DNA from 2 places in the Halomonas sp. C22 genome. Region 2 is predicted to be linked to the other one. Evidence: predicted binding sites of a transcription regulator. Region 2 holds the regulator's gene; the other holds the start of a gene.
What was found. The regulator LexA, encoded in region 2, represses DNA repair genes until DNA is damaged. The targets are predictions, from matches to a motif close to TACTGTNTANNTANACAGTA.
Positions count from the first base shown of each region.

Region 1: the regulator LexA is predicted to act here: its motif matches at 4,202-4,221, upstream of FEU76_RS12475 (LexA family protein).

Region 1 is NZ_VBVC01000006.1:47,772-57,081, forward strand. Features, by position in the region: gene FEU76_RS12450 (type I restriction endonuclease subunit R) at 1-503, opposite strand, end outside; gene FEU76_RS12455 (restriction endonuclease subunit S) at 500-1,702, opposite strand; gene FEU76_RS12460 (type I restriction-modification system subunit M) at 1,692-3,209, opposite strand; gene FEU76_RS12465 (restriction endonuclease subunit S) at 3,211-3,834, opposite strand; gene FEU76_RS12470 (hypothetical protein) at 3,941-4,162, shown strand; gene FEU76_RS12475 (LexA family protein) at 4,303-4,689, shown strand; gene FEU76_RS12480 (Y-family DNA polymerase) at 4,686-5,966, shown strand; gene FEU76_RS18605 (hypothetical protein) at 6,072-6,710, shown strand; partial or broken gene FEU76_RS18850 (IS3 family transposase) at 7,421-7,543, shown strand; gene FEU76_RS12500 (AAA domain-containing protein) at 7,994-9,310, shown strand, end outside.
Region 2 is NZ_VBVC01000005.1:212,423-221,732, reverse strand. Features, by position in the region: gene ppsR (posphoenolpyruvate synthetase regulatory kinase/phosphorylase PpsR) at 1-635, shown strand, start outside; gene FEU76_RS12110 (hypoxanthine-guanine phosphoribosyltransferase) at 645-1,223, opposite strand; gene nagZ (beta-N-acetylhexosaminidase) at 1,254-2,273, opposite strand; gene FEU76_RS12100 (L,D-transpeptidase) at 2,357-2,872, opposite strand; gene FEU76_RS12095 (TetR/AcrR family transcriptional regulator) at 2,850-3,536, opposite strand; gene lexA (transcriptional repressor LexA) at 3,761-4,438, shown strand; gene FEU76_RS12085 (energy-coupling factor ABC transporter permease) at 4,473-5,144, opposite strand; gene purU (formyltetrahydrofolate deformylase) at 5,168-6,022, opposite strand; gene FEU76_RS12075 (ribonuclease J) at 6,297-7,895, shown strand; gene moaE (molybdopterin synthase catalytic subunit MoaE) at 7,976-8,455, opposite strand; gene moaC (cyclic pyranopterin monophosphate synthase MoaC) at 8,459-9,253, opposite strand; gene mobB (molybdopterin-guanine dinucleotide biosynthesis protein B) at 9,258-9,310, opposite strand, start outside.

The sequences.
Region 1 (9,310 bases), on a different contig from region 2:
TTGGCCTCTATCACCGCCAAAGGAATACCGTTCACGAACGCCACCACATCGGGTCGGCGGGTATGGGTGCCCTGGGTGGAGAGCACCTCCATCTCCTCGGTGATGTGGAACTCGTTGTTGTCGGGGTTCTCCCAGTCGATCAGGTGGATCGTGGGCTGGGCCTTCTTGCCGCCGATGAACTCGGTCACGGTGATGCCGAGGGTCAGCATGTCGTACACGGACTGGTTGGCGTCCATCAGGCCCTGGGCCATGGAGGGTGTGGTGATCTCCCGGATCACCTGATCCACGGCCTGCTCGGACAACGGGTACCACTTGCCTTTGAACTCGAACTTGCGCCGGCGCAACACCCGCTCCAGCACCGGCTTCATGACCACTTCCCGCTGGCTGCCCCGAAGGTCCTGACACTCCGTGGCCGGCATAAACGTCCAGCCAAGGTTCATCAGAGTGGCCAGGGCCGGGATGTGGCTGGAATGCTGCTCATTCCCTTGAGGGGTGGTGTTCATGCGGCCTCCGTGTCCAGCTGCACCCGACGCTTGCCGGTCAGGAGTTGTTGCATCAGGGCTTTCTTTTCCAGCTTAAGCATATTCAGGCGTTTTGATAGGAGATCAAACTCTTGATCAGTAGATAAAAGGATCTCACCAATCGCCCTCTGTTCGGCTGGATTGGAGGGAATAAAAAGCGCCTGCTTTTGAACGTCTTTTTTCCCCAATCCCAACTGAGCCGTTCCGTTCGCTCGTCGTCGAAGGCTTTTATTCACTTTCTCTGAATTTATGAGATAACCGAGAAACTGGCTATCTGTCTTATAAGGTGTCAGTGCGTAGACATGATCCGCTAACAGATATTTCTCATTTTCTGGAATCACGCCCACACGGCCAATAATGTTTCCACCACCAATATCATCCTTCGGCATGACAAGCTGGCCTTCGGTAAGATACGGCCCATTCAGCGAAGTTTTCTTTGTTGGTACAAGCCTGCCTGTGCGGGTCACCGAACCCATATCGATAATGTACTTGTCTCCGATTTTATCTATGTATTTCGCTTTCGAAGAACCGGAGGTAATTTCCACTAGATCACCTAACTGAGCAGGTACCCACTCCCCCTCAAACCCCGGCAACCGCTTCTTCCCGGTCAGCAACTGCTGCATCAACCCTTTCTTCCGCTGCTGGCTGTTCTCAAGCAGGCGCTCGGTGGCGGTGATGGCCTGATCCCAGGTGGAGAGGATCTGGGCGATCTTTTTTTGTTCGGGGAGGGGGGGAGTTGGAATCTTTGTTGCCTTAATGGTTTTTAAAGACAAATTCCGGATCGTTGTTCCTGTTAATTCAGATGAATAGAAGTTTTGGACTCTACTATCTGAAAGCACAAAGTAGATGAAGTCCAAATCTACTTTCGGCGAAATGTTCAAATAACAGGCGCTTTTACCAAGAACAACTCGCTCCCCGCGGTAGTATGCCAAGTTGCCGATTGTTCCATTAATCGACATCAAAAGAGTTCGTTCTGAAAGATCTCGCTGGTGGTTTATAGCGTCATACTCATCAACGTATTTAGTGGAACCGTTGATCACAACCCAGCCATTTTTAAGGTTGTTGCCGTTTATAAAATGAATGGTCGAGCGCTCAGCATACTTCGGCGTGCTGTGGATACCATCGCCAATTTTATCCGTTAGCTCTGAAAGTTCTTTTACTTGCCAATGCTCAGGCACCATAACCCAACTCCTTCAGATACCCGTCCATCTGCTCGTTCAGCTTCGCAATCTCGGCCTCGATCTCTTTCCGTTCCGCTTGCACGGCCATCAGGTCGATCTCTTCCTCTTCCTCGAAGGTGTCCACGTAGCGGGGGATGTTGAGGTTGAAGTCGTTTTCCTGGATCTCCTCCAGGCTGGCCAGATAGGCGTACTTGTCGATGTTCTCGCGCTGCTTATAGGTGTCGACCACCTTGGCGATGTTCTCATCGGACAGCTGGTTCTGGTTCTTGCCGGCCTTGAACTCGCGGCTGGCGTCGATGAACAGCACGTTGTTGTCGGTCTTGTCCTTACGGAACACCAGTACCGCTGCCGGAATGCCTGTGCCATAGAACAGTTTTTCGGGCAGGCCGATCACGGCATCTAGCAGGTTCTCCTCGATCAGCTTCTGACGGATTTTGCCTTCCGCAGAGCCCCGGAACAGGACGCCGTGGGGGACGACCACCGCCATGCGGCCGGTCTTTGGCTTCAGAGTCTCGATCATGTGCAGGATAAAGGCGTAGTCGCCCTTGGACTTGGGCGGTACCCCGCGTCGGAATCGGGCGTAGGGATCGCTGTCTGCGCCCTCAAAGCCCCATTTCTCCAGTGAGAACGGAGGATTGGCCACCACGATGTCGAAGTGCTTCAGGCCGCCGTTCTCATCGAGCAGCTTGGGATTACGGATGGTGTCGCCCCATTCCAGCTTGTGATTGTCGATCCCGTGCAGAAACATGTTCATCTTGGCCAGGGCCCAGGTGCTGCCGATGGCCTCCTGACCGAACAGGGCGAAGTTCTTGGAGCCATCGTGGCTCTTGCGAATCTGGTTGGCGCACTTGAGCAACAGGGACGCGGAGCCGCAAGCCGGGTCACAGATCTCATCGCCTTCCTTCGGCTCGACGATCTCAGCCATCAGCTCGGACACTTCCGGCGGGGTATAGAATTCACCGGCTTTCTTGCCGGAGGTGGCCGCAAAGTTCTTGATCAGGTATTCGTAGGCGTTGCCGATGACATCCAGCTTCCCGATCCGACTCGGACGCAGGTTCAGCTCCGGGCGGGCGAAGTCTTCCAGCAGGTGGCGCAGAATGTCGTTCTTCTGCTTCTCATCCCCCAGTTTGTTGGAGTTAAAGCTGATGTCCTGGAATACGTCGGCCAGCTTGACGATGTTGGCCTCTTCGATGGCGTGCAGGGCCTTGTCGATCCGCTCGCCGTTGCCCGGCTCATGGCGCTGGTCATACAGGGCGTAAAAGCCGGAATCCCGAGGCAGCACAAAGCGCTCGCTCTTCATCAGCTCTTCGATCAGCTCCGGGGTGTCGCCATATTCGGCCACGTAATTGTCGTAGTGATCCTGGTACACGTCGGACAGGTACTTCACGAACAGCATGGTGAGCACGTAGTCCTTGTAGATGCTGGGGTCTACGGTGCCCCGGAAGGTGTCGCAGGCGTTCCAGACCGCTTTGTTGATCTGATCCTGCTTAACGGAATCGTTACTCATATCATTTTCCTGTCGTCGTATCAGGACGAAGTAGTTGGTGGCCAGCGGCATCAACCATGCGCTGCCGATTTTCGATTAACTGGTTAAAAAGCTGTTGTTCGCGGGTGGCGGCATCGGCCAGTTTGACCATCAGCGCCTGCTGCTCAATAGGCGGTACCACAATAGGCAGGTTGCCCAGCTGTGACTTGGTAATGCTGGGTGCCGCCGACCCCTGAGAGCACATGGCAAAATAGCGCTGGGCATTCACATGGTTGAGCTGCCAAGCCAAAAATTCAGGCAAGACGTTACATGCGCTTGAGGTAAGCCGGATGTGATAGAAATTCGGCGTGCAGACAGTATTGCGTGGAAGCTCCCGAACCACCGCCGCATCATTTCGTGTGCCCTTGGCCATAAACAGAATGTCGCCAGAACATAGATATTCCGGGCGTTTGCGGCCTGGCAACGTCACCCGATCCAGCGTTTTGCCTTGTGGGTCATAAAGGGCTTCACCCACGATAAGGTGGCGGTACTGCACAACAAAAGCATCGCCTTGGCTATCCAGCTCTAGCTTTCCACGAAAGGGGTAACCAGGCTGAATGGCGGCAATACTCTGTAGCAAACATCGTCTTTTGGGTTGATGATTCATGCAGCGATGCCAATGTCATGGTTAAGATGAATTAACCTTACCACGCGTGCATCATCGCGCAAGATGCAGTTTAAAAATAAGGGCAATGCCAACCAAGGAGGCTGTGATGTCAGGTGAAGAACAAACACCAGTGGAGACTCCACAAAATAACCCACTGCAAAAGCTCAAAGGCTCCGTGCAGCGCTACGACCAGCCGTTTGAACCCGTTGGTGTCGAGGACTGGGAAGCAGCCCTGCTTGATGGGCTAACGCCTGAGACCGCCCATGCTGATGAGCTTGCGACACCATCCTTAAAAGAACTCGGGGAAGACCCTGACAGGAAGCGATAAATCTCTACTCAGAGCTTGTTGATGCGGCGCCTCTCCGTATACTGTATGAAACAACAGTTATTTTAGAGGCTCGGCGTATGACCACAACCGCTTCGTTCATAGGCACTGCTGCCCTATGCCCCGTACCCCAACCGTTACCCATGTTCGCCAGTGCTGTGCGGGCAGGATTTCCAAGTCCCGCTGATGACCACCTGGATGCGGAGATGGATCTGCATCGCCATGTCGTTAAGCGACCTGCGGCCACTTTCTTTGTGCGTGCTGAAGGCGACTCAATGTTAGGTGATGGCATCCATCATGGTGACCTGCTGGTGGTGGATCGCAGCCTAGAGCCGCTGCCTGGGCGTGTGATTGTTATTGCGGTCGATGGCGAACTCACTGTTAAACGGCTAGAGCGTGTCGGGCAACGTGCCTACCTGAGAGCAAGTAACCCTGCCTATAAGCCAATCCCATTGGAGGGTCGCGAATCGCATGTGTGGGGTGTCGTAACACATGTCCTGCACAGCCTGCCAGGTGCTACACCGCTATGATAGCCTTGGTCGATTGCAATAATTTCTACGTCAGCTGTGAGCGGGTGTTTAATCCCACGCTAGAAGGGCGACCTGTTGGTGTGCTCTCTAACAACGACGGTTGTGTGGTGGCCCGCTCCAATGAGCTAAAAGCGCTGGGTGTCGAGATGGGGACGGCCATGCATTTGCTGCCGCCGTTTATCCGCCGCCAATCTATTCTCTTGTCGAGTAATTATGCGCTTTACGGGGATATGAGCCGTCGCGTGACAGAGGCACTAACAGAGTTTTCGCCGGACGTAGAGGTGTACTCCATCGACGAAAGCTTTGTGGGGTTTCACGGCTTTGAACCTGCGACCCTAGAAGCCTATGGGCAAAAATTACGCCAGACAGTACGGCAATGGACGGGAATTCCGGTTTCGGTCGGTTTTGCGCCGACACGGGTATTGGCCAAAGTAGCCAACCACGCCGCAAAGAAACACCCAGGCTACCAAGAACAAGGTGTTTGCCTGTTAACGGCGGATAGCCATGCCACTCAAGCGCTACTCAAACAGCTACCGGTGACCGAACTATGGGGCATTGCACGACGTACCGGCGAACGGTTACGCGTGATGGGGATAGACACCGCCTGGCAGCTGCGCGAAGCCGATCCAAAGCACATTCGGCGTCACTTCAGCGTGGTGCAGGAACGCATTGTCTGGGAATTACGCGGACAGCCTGCGATTCAACTCGACGATATGAGCCAACCCAAACAACAGATCATGGTATCCCGCTCGTTTGGGCGCCTCACCTCCAGCCCTCATGACCTGCGTGAAGCCCTTCGCCAACATGCTGCCCGCGCGGGTGAAAAACTACGCAAGCAGCACAGCGTCACCAGCGCCGTGATGGTGTTTGTGCGCACCAATGCGTTTCGACAAGATTTGCCACAGTACCGTAATCGCGTGGTAGTGACACTAGAACGCCCGACGGACGATAGTCGCGAGCTGATTCATGCTGCGATTCAAGGGCTCCGGCAGCTCTGGCGTAAGGGCTACGCCTACCATAAAGCCGGCATCATGCTTCTCGATCTCTCCCCCAAAGCCAACCGCCAACTGACACTGACAGAAACACCGCAAACAGAGGAAGAAGCAAGGCGTAGTGAACGGTTGATGGCTACTGTCGACAAGCTCAATCGAGAACTAGGGCGAGGGACGATACAACTAGGGCTGCCTCGGGTTGGAAATGCCTGGACATTACGCGCTGAACACCGCACGCCGCGCTATACCACTCGCTGGGAAGAGCTAGTGAACGTTAAGCTTTAAGCGGCAGCGCTGCTAATTAAAAAAGCCAGAATGGTGAGCAAATCAAATAATCTGGTGCTAAGGTGGTTTAGAAATTAGCGGTGCGTAATATATTTGGAGAGCAGGATGCCCCTAGCCAAGCCGTCTACTAACGACCCTTTACAAAGTGTGTTTGCTTTCCGCGCTTTTGATTTACGGGACAGATTCCCCCAGCCACTAGAAACGTTTCGCCAAGCACTGGAGTGTTTACAAAGCGGTGATGCTTACCTGCCCGATATGAGCGGTGAGATTGTGGCTTACCTCCGTGATGGTCGCGCACTGCCTATCCCAGAATATTTTTTCATCATTCAAAGCGGCAACACTAGCGCTGTGGTGCCACCGCAAGAAAATGATTATGTCTGCGCAGCTGTTGAAGCTTGGTTACGAGACGCGTTGCTGAAGACATCGACACTACTAGAGAAAGCATCAGCAGTCAGACCTGCTCGGCTCAACATCCTACTTGATCAATGCGATCCAAATGCCCCGGAACCTGACGACATTCAAGGATGGCAGAATATGCGCGATGTCGGCAGAGAAATCATCGACACCCCCAGCAGAGAAGATGTCTGGGAAGCAGCAGTTCAGGTAATGGGGGAGGTACAGGCAAGACGCTGGATGAAAACAGCGCATCCGCAGCTGGATGGTAAAAGCCCCAATTTATGCATTGAGGACGATCCTGCGCGGGTTTATGAGCTTGTGTTGCAGATGAACACAGGAGCGAGCTAATGGCTGATATCGACCGAGGCTGTGTGAAAACGTAGTGGCCGCTATACTTTGCCAAGGTACCCAGAGGAAATGGTGATGAAGTGATTCGTGGTAGGCGAGGCCCGAGACCAAAGCACGTTATTCCCTATTCGAAAAGAACAGGAACGATATAGATGAACTGGATTGGCTCACGGTGGTGGAAGTTCGACTTTCACAATCATACTCCGGTCTCCGATGATTATGGGAAAGGCCCTGACCAGGTCCTGCATAAGCAGATATCCCATAAGGATTAGCTGCTCAACTACATGCGGAAAGGCATCGATTGCGTCGCGGTGACGGATCACAATTCAGGTGCCTGGATTGATCCACTAAAGCAGGCACTCTTGGAGTTGTCATCCGAAGGTCATCCGGATTATCGACAGCTCTATCTGTTCCCCGGCGTCGAGATTACCGTTCAGGGGAATATCCATATTCTGGCGATTTTCGGCACAGATAAGACCACCTCGGACATTGACTCGCTTCTTGGTGCTGTGAGGTATCGAGCCACCAAAGGGAGCAGCGACGGCTGCTCTGAATGCTCTGCTGTTGAGGTAATTGACGAAATAGCAAGGTCGGGGGGATTGGCGATCCCTGCTCATGTCGATCAGGCCAACGGACTTTTTACAGTTTATTCCGGCAATACACTGGAGCAGGTTCTCGACAACAAGAACGTATTTTCCATGGAAGTTACAACGCGAAACGATATGAGGCGCCAGGTGTTTGAGTACGTCGAGCTGGACTACAACAAACAACGGCGGCACAGTGCTATTGGGATGATCAGCCCAGAGGCCTTTGAAGCCCGAATGATCGCTTAAACCAGTGTCCACTGTTGCTGGGTAAGATCATTTTTCAGCGATGAGTGAATATGATTTAGGCTACCGCATAAGATAGTACGAGTTAGTGTTTCTCAAGAAAGTGGATTACAAAAAAATTCTGATATTGGAAAGAGGCAGCCACGGTGGGCATACGAAAAATAAGTGATTTGAAACCGGTTTTTAGCGGTGACAACGTTGTTGAGTGGCAGTCACCTGCTGGAACGAGGTTTCGTTTCGAGCGAGACCGTAGTGCAGTGGGGCAGGAAATGGTGCCGGGAAGCGAAGTATACGATTGGCACGTCCTGGCTAAGAGTGACCTGAGTCATGCTAAGCGAATGGTGTTTCGGCTAATTAATGAAGACGAATTCTAAGTATTAGCAAAGTGGCGCTTTGTAGAAGCAGCTTAGGATAGTGATAAGATTTTGAAATTAATGAAAAAAGGAATGAAAATTGGAAATAGAAATTTGGGATGGCGGATTACAAGAGCAAGAAGTATCAGCTATTGAAAAAATAAAGGGAGCTTTTTCTGATAAGACTCAAGTGGACAGAAATCAATCTAATGGAGGCTCTTTGCGCGATCAGCTTAAGGGAGCCGTCTTTGGAGAAAAAGGGATGTTCCCGTGGAAAGGCTATGCGGGGTTTCGTTTTGTAGAGTCGAAGAAGGAAGGTGAGTATGACTTAGTAATCGTTACGCACTGTAACGTAATAATCGTCGAGTTAAAAGACTGGAATCACCAGCCAGTCACAGCCAAAGGGGATATTTGGTACAAAGGCGATCAAAACATGGGACGCTCCCCAGTGAGCGTGACGCGCCCCAAAAAATTCAAGCTAGACAATAAGCTAAAACGTCTGGCTCAAAAGTTTTCAAACAAAGGGTATACCCCTCGTGTTCATTTCTTTGTCGTTATGACAGGGAATGCAGATTTTAGTCAATTGCCCGAGGAACAGCTTCATCACACGATATCGTTACGAGAGTTTTTTAAGTTCGCTAATGAGCGAACATTTAATCACTACTTCAGGCCCCACCCAAATGAAAAAGTCCTTAATCATGACTTTGGTATTTTTGACGAGCTCTTCCTGGGTCCACAGACAGCCCCGAAAGCGTTGAGAGTAGACGGCTACGAAGCAAAAGATGAGATTTTCAAGCACCCCAAAAATGTCTATCGAGAATACCTAGCAACGTCTGAGATTTCCTCAAATTCTGAAGCGCTGCTTCGCGTATGGAATTTTAATAAAGTAGAAGGTGGAAAAGCGTACACACCTGATGGTAGAGCCGATATTGTTTCTCGTGAGCGAACAGTCCTCCAGTACCTCAATCATCAGAACCGTGACTTGTACAATCACTGCTTGCGTTCGTTAACCAGCTTTCAAAAAGACGAGATAACGGCAGAGTATTGCGAAGTCTATGAGTTACCTCCCGGGCATATGCGATTTAACGAGTTTATCGGGAAGTATGGCGCAAACTTCTCTGATCAAGACAGGTTAAACATCACCAAGCTCTTAATTGCAAAATTTGCCGATCTGCATGAAGCGAAGGTCGCACACAGAGATATTGCGGACCACAGCCTTTGGCTGTCTCCATCAAAGGAGATTGCCCTATCTAACTTCATATCAGCCTATCATCGCCCCGCTGGAACAGTTGGTGACTATAGAAAGGCGCTGTCAGTTGGGGCAGTTGAAGCACAGGATATGCTGGATGACAGTGATTTAACCCCTTACCAGCATGATGTGCATGCCTTAGGATTGGTGTGTTGGCACCTCCTTAAT
Region 2 (9,310 bases):
TCGACACCATCGTCGACCAGCAGATCCGCAACGTCATCCGCCAGGCCTCCGGCTTCAAGGTCGATATCTTCTCGACGTTTCTGGAACCGCTGGAGCAAGAGCTGGGCACGCACTCTTCCTACAGCGTGGGGCGCACCCACTCCATAGGCAGCGACGATGTCTACATGGACCGTATCCACTCGGTGCATTTTGCACTGGATAACGATGACGGTGCCCGCACCCATCAATACGACAAGGCAGACATCATTCTGGTGGGGGTATCTCGCTGCGGTAAAACGCCAACGTCCTTGTACCTGGCGCTTCAATTCGGCATTCGCGCGGCCAACTATCCGCTGACCGAGGACGACCTGGATGAAGATGGCCACTTGAAATTGCCGAAAGCGCTGGCACCGCACCGGCACAAGCTGTTCGGCCTGACCATCGATGCCCGGCGACTGGCGGCCATTCGCAACGAGCGTCGCCCCAACAGCCGCTACAGCTCCATGGATCAGTGCCTGCAGGAAGTCGAGCAGGCCGAATCGCTCTACCGCAGCATGAACATTCCTTTCATCGACACCACACGCTTCTCCGTGGAGGAGATCTCCACCCGCATGATTGCCGAAACCGGCCTGGCAAGACGTTTCTCGCCCCGCTAGGCCAGTGCTTTACATGCCCTTGGGCGCAAAAATCCCCGGGGCATTCCGCCAGTAGCCTTTGTAGTCCATGCCGAAACCGAAGACGTAGCGGTCGGCGACTTCCAGACTGCAGTAATCGGCCTTCAGGCCAGGGACTGCCTTGCGGTCGTGCTGCTTGTCCACCAGTACGGCGGTGGTCACGCTGGCGGCCTGGGCTTCCTTGCAGTACGCCAGGATGGCCGCCAGGGTGGCGCCTTCATCGAGAATATCGTCGACGATCACCACATGCCGACCCGCCATGGGGACTTCCGGAGAGACCCGCCAGAACAGCTCGCCGCCGCGCAGTTCATTGCGGTAGCGGGTAGCGTGCAGGTAGTCCACTTCCAGTGGGAAACCCAGACGTGTCAGCAGATGACCGGTGGTGATCAACCCCCCGTTCATGACGCAGTAGAAAACCGGCAGCTTATCGCCCAGGTCACGGGTAATCTCTTCCGCCATACGGTCCAGCGCACGCTCGACCTGCTCCTGTGAAATCAAGCAGTCGGCGTTGTCCATCAACTCGCGCATGGAGTCCAGCGACTCCAGCGCCTCTTTATCCAATTTGGACATCGAGCCTCTCCAAAACAGTTTATGGGTCAATTAGCTGGCGTCAGCGACCAGCGCTTCCAGCCTGGCGTGGGTCTTGCGCCAACGGCCCAGCGCGGCCAGTGCTTCCAGCTGCGGTCGCGCGCGACCATAACGCAGCTTGGCGGGCCGCTTGTTGAATACGTCATGACAGGCCTGCACCACTTCCAGCGCAGCCTCACGGTCGTTGCAGATCAGCAGCATGTCGCAGCCCGCTGCCAGGGCAGCCTTGGCACGCTCGGCGGGGCCACCCGCCTCATGAGCCCCCGCCATGCTCAGGTCATCCGAGAAGATGCAGCCTTTGAAGCCCAGCGACTCACGCAGCATGCCTAGCCAACTGGGCGAAAAACCGGCCGGACGCGAATCGAAGGCAGAGTAGACGATATGGGCGGGCATGACGCCGTTGAGCAGCGTGGCAAGCTGGCTGAAGGGCACCAGGTCGTGCTCCTTGATGGCCGAGAGCGGACGCTCATCGACAGGGAGGGCGGTGTGCGAATCGGCCCCCACGCCGCCGTGGCCGGGAAAGTGCTTGCCCACAGCTGCCATTCCCGCCTCATGCAATCCGTGCACGAAGGCTTGCCCCAGCAAGGCGACGTGCTGAGGGTCTCGGCTGAAGCTGCGCTCCCCGATCACGCTGGAAATACCGCTGTCCACGTCCAGCACGGGGGCAAAGCTGATGTCCAGGCCACAGGCGGCCATTTCCATGCCCAGCAGCCAGCCGGTATCTTTGGCCAGCGCCAGCCCTACCGACTGATCATGGGCAAACACGTCGCCAATCCGAGCCATGGGCGGCAGGCGCGTCACGCCTTGCCGGATACGCTGGACCCGACCGCCCTCTTGGTCGACGGCCAATAGCAGGTCGCCGCGCACACGACGAATGCTGTCACACAGCTCCCGCACTTGGGTGGCGCTTTCCACGTTACGAGCAAACAGAATCACGCCACCTACCGCGGGATTCTTCAGCAGGCGCTTGTCTTCCTTGGTCAGGGTCTGGCCTTCCAGGTCGAGCATGACCGGGCCTAAAGGTTGAGTCATCGTACTGGGTCCAGGAAAAAGGGCGTCATTCTAGACCACCCGTGTGATCTTTCAAAATGTGGAGTATGCCAGCGGGGAAAACGTCAATGCAGCCATACTGGCGTACCCGGCACAGCCCGTTTGAAAAGCCAGAGCAGGTCGGGATTACGTAGACGCACACAGCCGTGAGAAGCAGCAAGGCCCATGGGCTGGTCAGGGGGAGTACCGTGCAGGTAGATGTAGCGACGCTGGGAATCGACACAGCCGCCGCGATTGATACCGCGCTCCAGGCCACATAGCCACAGTATGCGGGTCAAGATCCAGTCGCGCTCGGGGAATTCGACCGCCAAATCGGCAGAGTAGACCTCTCCGGTCCAACGACGCCCCCGAAAGACCGCATCCTCGGGTAGCCCATCGCCAATCGCTGCTCGAATGTAGTGCCAACCCAACGGAGTACGTCCACTGCCCTCTTCTTGCCCTACGCCGGCCTTGCCCGTCGAAATGGCGCATTCATGCTCTAGCGCGCTCCCCTGCCACCAGCGCAGGCGTTGGGCCTCGGTGTCGATTTCCATCCAGCCACCGTCAACGGGCGGCAGGTCAGCCAATCTGGGCGTGTGCATGGGGCTTCTCATCCACGGTTGCTGCGGGCAACGGCATCGGCGCGCTCATGGCCGCCACCACAACGGGGCGCAGACGTCGGATCAAGTCGCGTACCGTTACCTGCTCTTGATAATCCTTGGCGGCGATATCGCGCAGTGCATCCAGGCCAGACAGAGTGAAAATCACCGTGCCCAGCATGAAGTGCAGCCGCCAGAAACGCTCGGCATCTGGCAGCTCGGGGGTCGCCCGGCGCACCAACTCCGTGAAGCGCGTGAAGACATCGCCATACTGCTGCTGAATGTAGCGACGCAGGTGTCCTTGCGCCTGGCTGTAAGCCAGCCCCAGCAGCCGCATGAACACTTTCAGGCTATGCCGCTCGGCAGGCACGGCCAGCACGGTAGTGGCCATGGTTTCCAGCAGCACCTCCAGAGGAATGGCCTGGCCTTCGTAGCGCGCTTCCAGCTCGTCCAGCGCAGTATGGAAGCGTTCGGAGAACGGGTCTAGGTAACGGGCAAATACCGCCTGTATCAGCGCTTTCTTCGACCCGAAGTGATAATTGACGGCAGCAAGGTTGACCCGCGCTTTGCTGGTGATATTGCGCAGTGATGTCTCGGCAAACCCCCGCTCTGCAAAGAGCACCTCTGCCGTATCCAAAATACGTGTGACCGTATCCGACTGGGCCATAGCGCCCTCCCAAAACAGGTGTTTAAAACATGGCGATCGCGTTGGCGAATAGTATGCCATTACCCCTGCTGGCTCAAACGATTATCCCGCTCAAGGTTCAGGCTGCGTGCCACGGTACGGATTGCAACTCATCATGTACTGGACAGAGCAACATACTGTATACTTAAACACATACTGATTTTACGGACATGTAGCGACTGTCTTTTCACTGTTTGGAGTCTGATATGTCACGCCCACTCACCGCACGCCAGCAGCATGTATATGATTTTATCGTGAAGACCATGGGCGAGCTTGGCTACCCCCCTACCCGCGCCGAAATCGCCAAGGCGCTGGGCTTTCGTTCCCCCAACGCCGCCGAAGAGCATCTGCGCGCTCTGGAGCGCAAAGGTGCCATTCGCATCATTCGCAATACGTCCCGCGGCATACGCCTGCCCAACCAGGAGCCGCTCGACGCCACGCCCCCGGCAGCCGAGCCTGCCAGCGCCGCCAACGATGCCACGCCCAGCGGGCTGCCGGTCATTGGCGAAGTCGCGGCGGGCAGTCCCATTCTGGCAGCGGAGCATATCGACCGTTACTGCCCGCTCCCTGCAGAGTACTTCACCCCCAAGGCCGACTATCTGCTGCGAGTTCGCGGCCTGTCGATGAAGGACGTGGGCATTCTGGAAGGCGATCTGCTGGCGGTGCATCGTACCGACCGCGTGCGTGACGGTCAGATCGTCGTCGCGCGCCTGGAAGACGAAGTCACGGTCAAGCGTTTTAAACGCCAGGGGCATCACGTCACGCTGCTCGCCGAGAACGAAGACTTCGCCCCCATCGAAATCGACCTGAGAACTCAACAGCTGGATATCGAAGGCGTCGGGGTAGGCGTCATCCGAGGCGGCAACGGCCAGGCACTGGGCTAAAATACTGGGCCAGGGCACTGGACCAAGCCACCGCCTACTGCATATCTATGTAACGATGGTCGTTGAACGTGGCGACCCAGTGCGGGTGGTAGACCAGCAAGATACTCAGCAGCATGCCGGTGATGAAGGCTTCCGAGGGCATCAGCAAGGGTAAAAAGCGGGCATACTCCTGAGCCAGATAAATCGCTTCAGGGTCGGTGCCCGCCACCAGAATCAGCCCCACGGCCGCCAGCCCGCCTCCTAGCGTGGCCAGCGCAGCACCGAAAAAACCGCAGGCAAACAGAAACACCATCAGGTTGTCCGGCAAGCGGCGATCCACGATACGCCATACCACCCCCGTGATCACGGCGGGCACCAGTCCCGTCACCAACACGTTGGGCCCCAACAGCTCCCAGGCATTGCGCCCGATCACCACCATCGCCACGTTGAGCAGCAAGTTGCTGATCAAGGCCAGGGGCACCTTGAACACCAGCGTCATCAGCACCGTGAACACCAGATGCAGGGTCAACCAATCGACCGCCTGGGCCCGCAGCTGCCACATCAGCATCACGGCAAGCGTCGCGGCCATCCAGCGATGCTGCAAACCGGTATCTTCCAGCAGCGGCTGCCAGGGGCGCTGCCAAAGCACCCACCCCAGCGCACCTGCCGACACCAGCCAGGTAGCCAGCAGTGCCCAGGTGGCCAGCACGCTTTGTGCAAAGGACATGGCGCCCCTCCCCGGTGGGCGAGTTAGCTGAACACGACGGTCTTGTTACCGTGAATCAATACGCGGTCTTCCAGATGCCAGCGCAGGCCGCGGGCCAGCACGGCTTTTTCCACATCACGGCCAAAGCGCACCAGATCGGTGGGCGTATGGCAGTGGCTTACCCGATGGATATCCTGCTCGATGATGGGCCCCGCATCCAGCTCTTCGGTCACGTAATGGCAGGTGGCACCGATCAGCTTGACGCCACGCTCGTAAGCCTGGTGGTAAGGCTTTGCCCCGGCAAAGGAGGGCAAGAAGCTGTGATGAATATTGATGACGCGCCCGGCATAGCGCTCGCACAACGAGGGGGGCAGTATCTGCATGTACCGCGCCAACACGACACAGTCGGCCCGTGCCGCATCGATCTGGGTTTGTACCTGATCGAAAGCCGCCTGCTTGTTGGCCGGGTCCACCGGCACGTGATGATAAGGAATGCCGTACCACTCGGTGAGCGAACGCATGTCGTCATGATTGGAAATGACGCTGACGATATCGCAATCCAGCTCGCCTGCCTGCCAGCGATACAGCAGATCCACCAGGCAGTGGGATTCCCGGGAAACCATCAACACCACGCGGCGGCGCTTCTGGGTGTCCACCAGTGACCACTGCATATCGAATTCGGCGGCGACGGGTTCGAACGCCGTGCGCAGCGCCTCGGCAGACATGCCCAATGAATCGGCGAGAATTTCGTAACGCATGAAAAAGCGACCCGTCTCCAGGTCGGAGTGCTGGCTGGCCTCGGTAATCGAGCCGCCCTGCTGGGCAATGAAGCTGGAAACACGCGCCACGATGCCCACCTGATCCGGGCACGACACAACTAAACGGTAATAATGAGACATCAATGAACACTCTTGCGTATGTAACGGCACGTTCGCCAGGGACTTACCTGCCGACAGGCAAGCCTCACCAGGCGCGCTAGTGTAACGCAAGCGCTGCGACCAAGCACTGTGGTGCAGTGCCGCGATGATTGTTACAGGCCCCTCCCTTCCCGTATAGTTAAGAGATTACTTCCCAGGCTTTTCATGACCGATGCATCCACCACGCGTTCAACTTCGTCCCCGTCGCCGCCCGCCCCTGCACCTGCTTCCGCTAGGTGGATGCGGTGAAATTGGAATGAATCTTACGCTGTATGGATACGACGATCAGTGGATCGCCGTCGATTGCGGCATGATGATTCGTCAAGATCTGCCCAACTCGCCGCTGCAGGTACCCAACACCGACACCCTGCAGACCCTCGGTATCACGCCTGCCGCGCTGTTCATCACCCATGGTCATGAAGACCACATCGGCGCCGCCGCCTGGCTATGGCCGCGCTGGGGCTGCCCTATTTTTGCCACCCCGCTGGCGGCGGGCCTGCTGCGCCACAAGTTTGCCGAACACCAGCTCAGCAGCGCTGCCATCGAAATCATCGAACCCGGCGATGCGGTTGAGCGCGGGCCCTTTACCCTGCGTTACTTGAGTGTCACCCACTCCATACCTGAAAGCTGCGCCATCATGATGCAGGCAGGCGACTATCGGGTTCTGCATACGGGTGACTGGAAACTGGACCCGGAGCCGCTCATCGGTGCGCCGGTGAATGCCGCCCATTTCCGCGCGCTGGCCCCTCTGGACCTGGTGGTGGGTGACTCTACCAATGCCCCCATGCCAGGGCAGTCGGCCAGCGAAGGCGATGTCGCCAAGGCACTGGCCAGCACCCTTGCGAAGTGCAAGGGGCGCGTCGTGGTGTCGTGTTTCGCCAGCAACCTGGCGAGGGTTCTGGCCATCGGGCGTGCCGCACAAGCCTGCGGACGCCGTGTCAGCTTGATGGGCCGCTCCATGGAGCGCATGGTGAGCGTGGCCAGAGGGTTGGGCTACCTGGACGATTTTCCGGCACTGGTACCGCCCCACGATCTTGGCTATTTGCCCCCCGAAGAAGTCGTGATCATTGCCACGGGCAGTCAGGGTGAGCCACGCGCTGCGCTTCAACGACTGGCGCAACGCCGTCATCCCTTCGTCGACCTGGAGCCCGGTGACAGCGTCATTTTTTCCGCCAAGGCCATCCCGGGCAATGAGCGCCCCATCGAACAGCTTAAAAAACGTTTGTTACAGCTGGGTGTCGACCTCTTCGATGAAAACAATCATCCCGAGCTGCATGCCACAGGGCATCCAGCCCAAGAAGAGCTCAAGAAGCTTTACCAATGGGTACGCCCAAAAGCCCTGTTACCCGTGCACGGTGAAGCTCGACATCAGCAGGCCCACCAGGCACTGGCCGAACAGCTGGGCATCAGCGCGCCCCTTGCGCCGCTCAATGGCGACATGATCGCGCTCGACAACCAGGGCCTGCGCCTGGAAACACGCCACCCCCAGCCACCTTGCATCGTCGATCAAAACAGCGTGAGGCCCCACCCCGGGCTCGAGCACCAGACTCCCGGCGCACGGCGCGGAAGCCTGTTTCTGGCACTACCGGTGACCGCCACCGAGACCGGCTGGTGGCGCATTGGACGGATGATGCTGGATACCACGGGAGCCAGCCCGCTGGATGAGGAGAGTTTCAGCGATTGGCTGGACGAGCAGTTGGAAGAGATCGAGGCCGAGACCCTGGCAGACTTGCGCCAGGCGCTGCAACCGCGCCTGATGCACTGGCTGGCCAACCACCTTCAGCACATGCCTGAGGTGCACCTGCAGATCATGGCCGCCGATATGCCGACCGAGGAAGAACTCGATCGGCAGTAGTTCACGCGGTAGTTCAGGCAAAAATTCATGCCAAAGTTCTTGCCAAAGTTCATGCCGAATTCAGCAGGCCCAAGCGCGGGTCATGACCAGCGCTCGGCATCCTGCTGATCGGTTTTGCGCTCCTTGACCCAATACGTCCCCTGGCGTGCGCGCTCCTTTTTCCAGAACGGCGCCTGGGTCTTGAGATAGTCCATGATGAAGTCACAGGCCAGGAAGGCATCCCGGCGATGCGCACTGGCGACCAGCACGCGAACGATAGGGTCACCTGGCGCCAAATCTCCCACCCGATGAATGATGCGCACCGCCTGGAGCGACCAGCGTTGCCAGGCCTGCTCGGCGATCTCCATCAGGCTGCGCTCGGTCATTCCGGGGTAATGCTCCAGCGTCAAGCCCAGTACATCGGGCGACTCGTTGAAGTCGCGCACCAGCCCGGTAAAGCTGACCACCGCGCCGATATCCGTGCGACCCCGAAGCGCCTGCTCGTAGCCATGCGCCATGGAGAAGCTTTCCTCGGTGACCTCGACCACGAGCGCTTTATGCGGATGCTCAAGCAGCGCCATGGCTTAGCCTCCCGTGACCGGTGGGAAGAACGCCACTTCGTCATCGTCGGTAATGCGCGAACTGTCGCTGGCCATGACCTGGTTGATGGCACATAACGTACGCTGATCGGACAACAGCGCATAGCGCGCATCCTGAGCGCTGAGCGCCGCCTTCAGGCCCGCGACGTTGCGGCTCGGCAAGCGATCCAGATCCACCGACACATCGCTTTCCCCGACCCGCTCGCGCAGCTCGGCCAGAAACTTGACCCGCACGCAGGGAGATGAGCAACGCTCCCCAAGGCTTACTTCCCCCGATGCCCCTTCGCCGGTCACGATGGGCGCGGGCATCAGGCGCTGGTAATCTCCCCGGCTACCCCCCTGCTTGCTCTCCAACTGCACGGCTTCGATACGCATCTCTTTATCGACGGCCTTGCACATGTCATACAGCGTCAGGCATGCCACGGACACGGCCGTCAGGGCCTCCATCTCTACCCCCGTCCGGCCATTCAGGCGGCACAGCGCCGTAACGTTGACCCAACCGTTGTCGTGGTCGATCTCGAAGTCCACCGACACCTTGGAAAGCGCCAAGGCGTGGCACAGCGGTATCAGCTCATGGGTACGCTTGGCCGCTTGAATACCGGCGATGCGCGCCGTGGCCAGCACATCACCCTTGGGCAAGGCACCGTCCGTCAGCAGCTGAAGCGTCTGAGCGCTCATCACGATTCGTCCAGAGGCGACGGCCTCTCGGCGTGTCTCAGCCTTGTCGCCAACATCGACCATGTTGGCTTCGCCTTGGGCATTGAGGTGGGTTAACTGCATCGTGTCACCTTTTGCTATCAATCAGAGAGTGGCGCTGCTCGGCAGCCCAGTCGAACA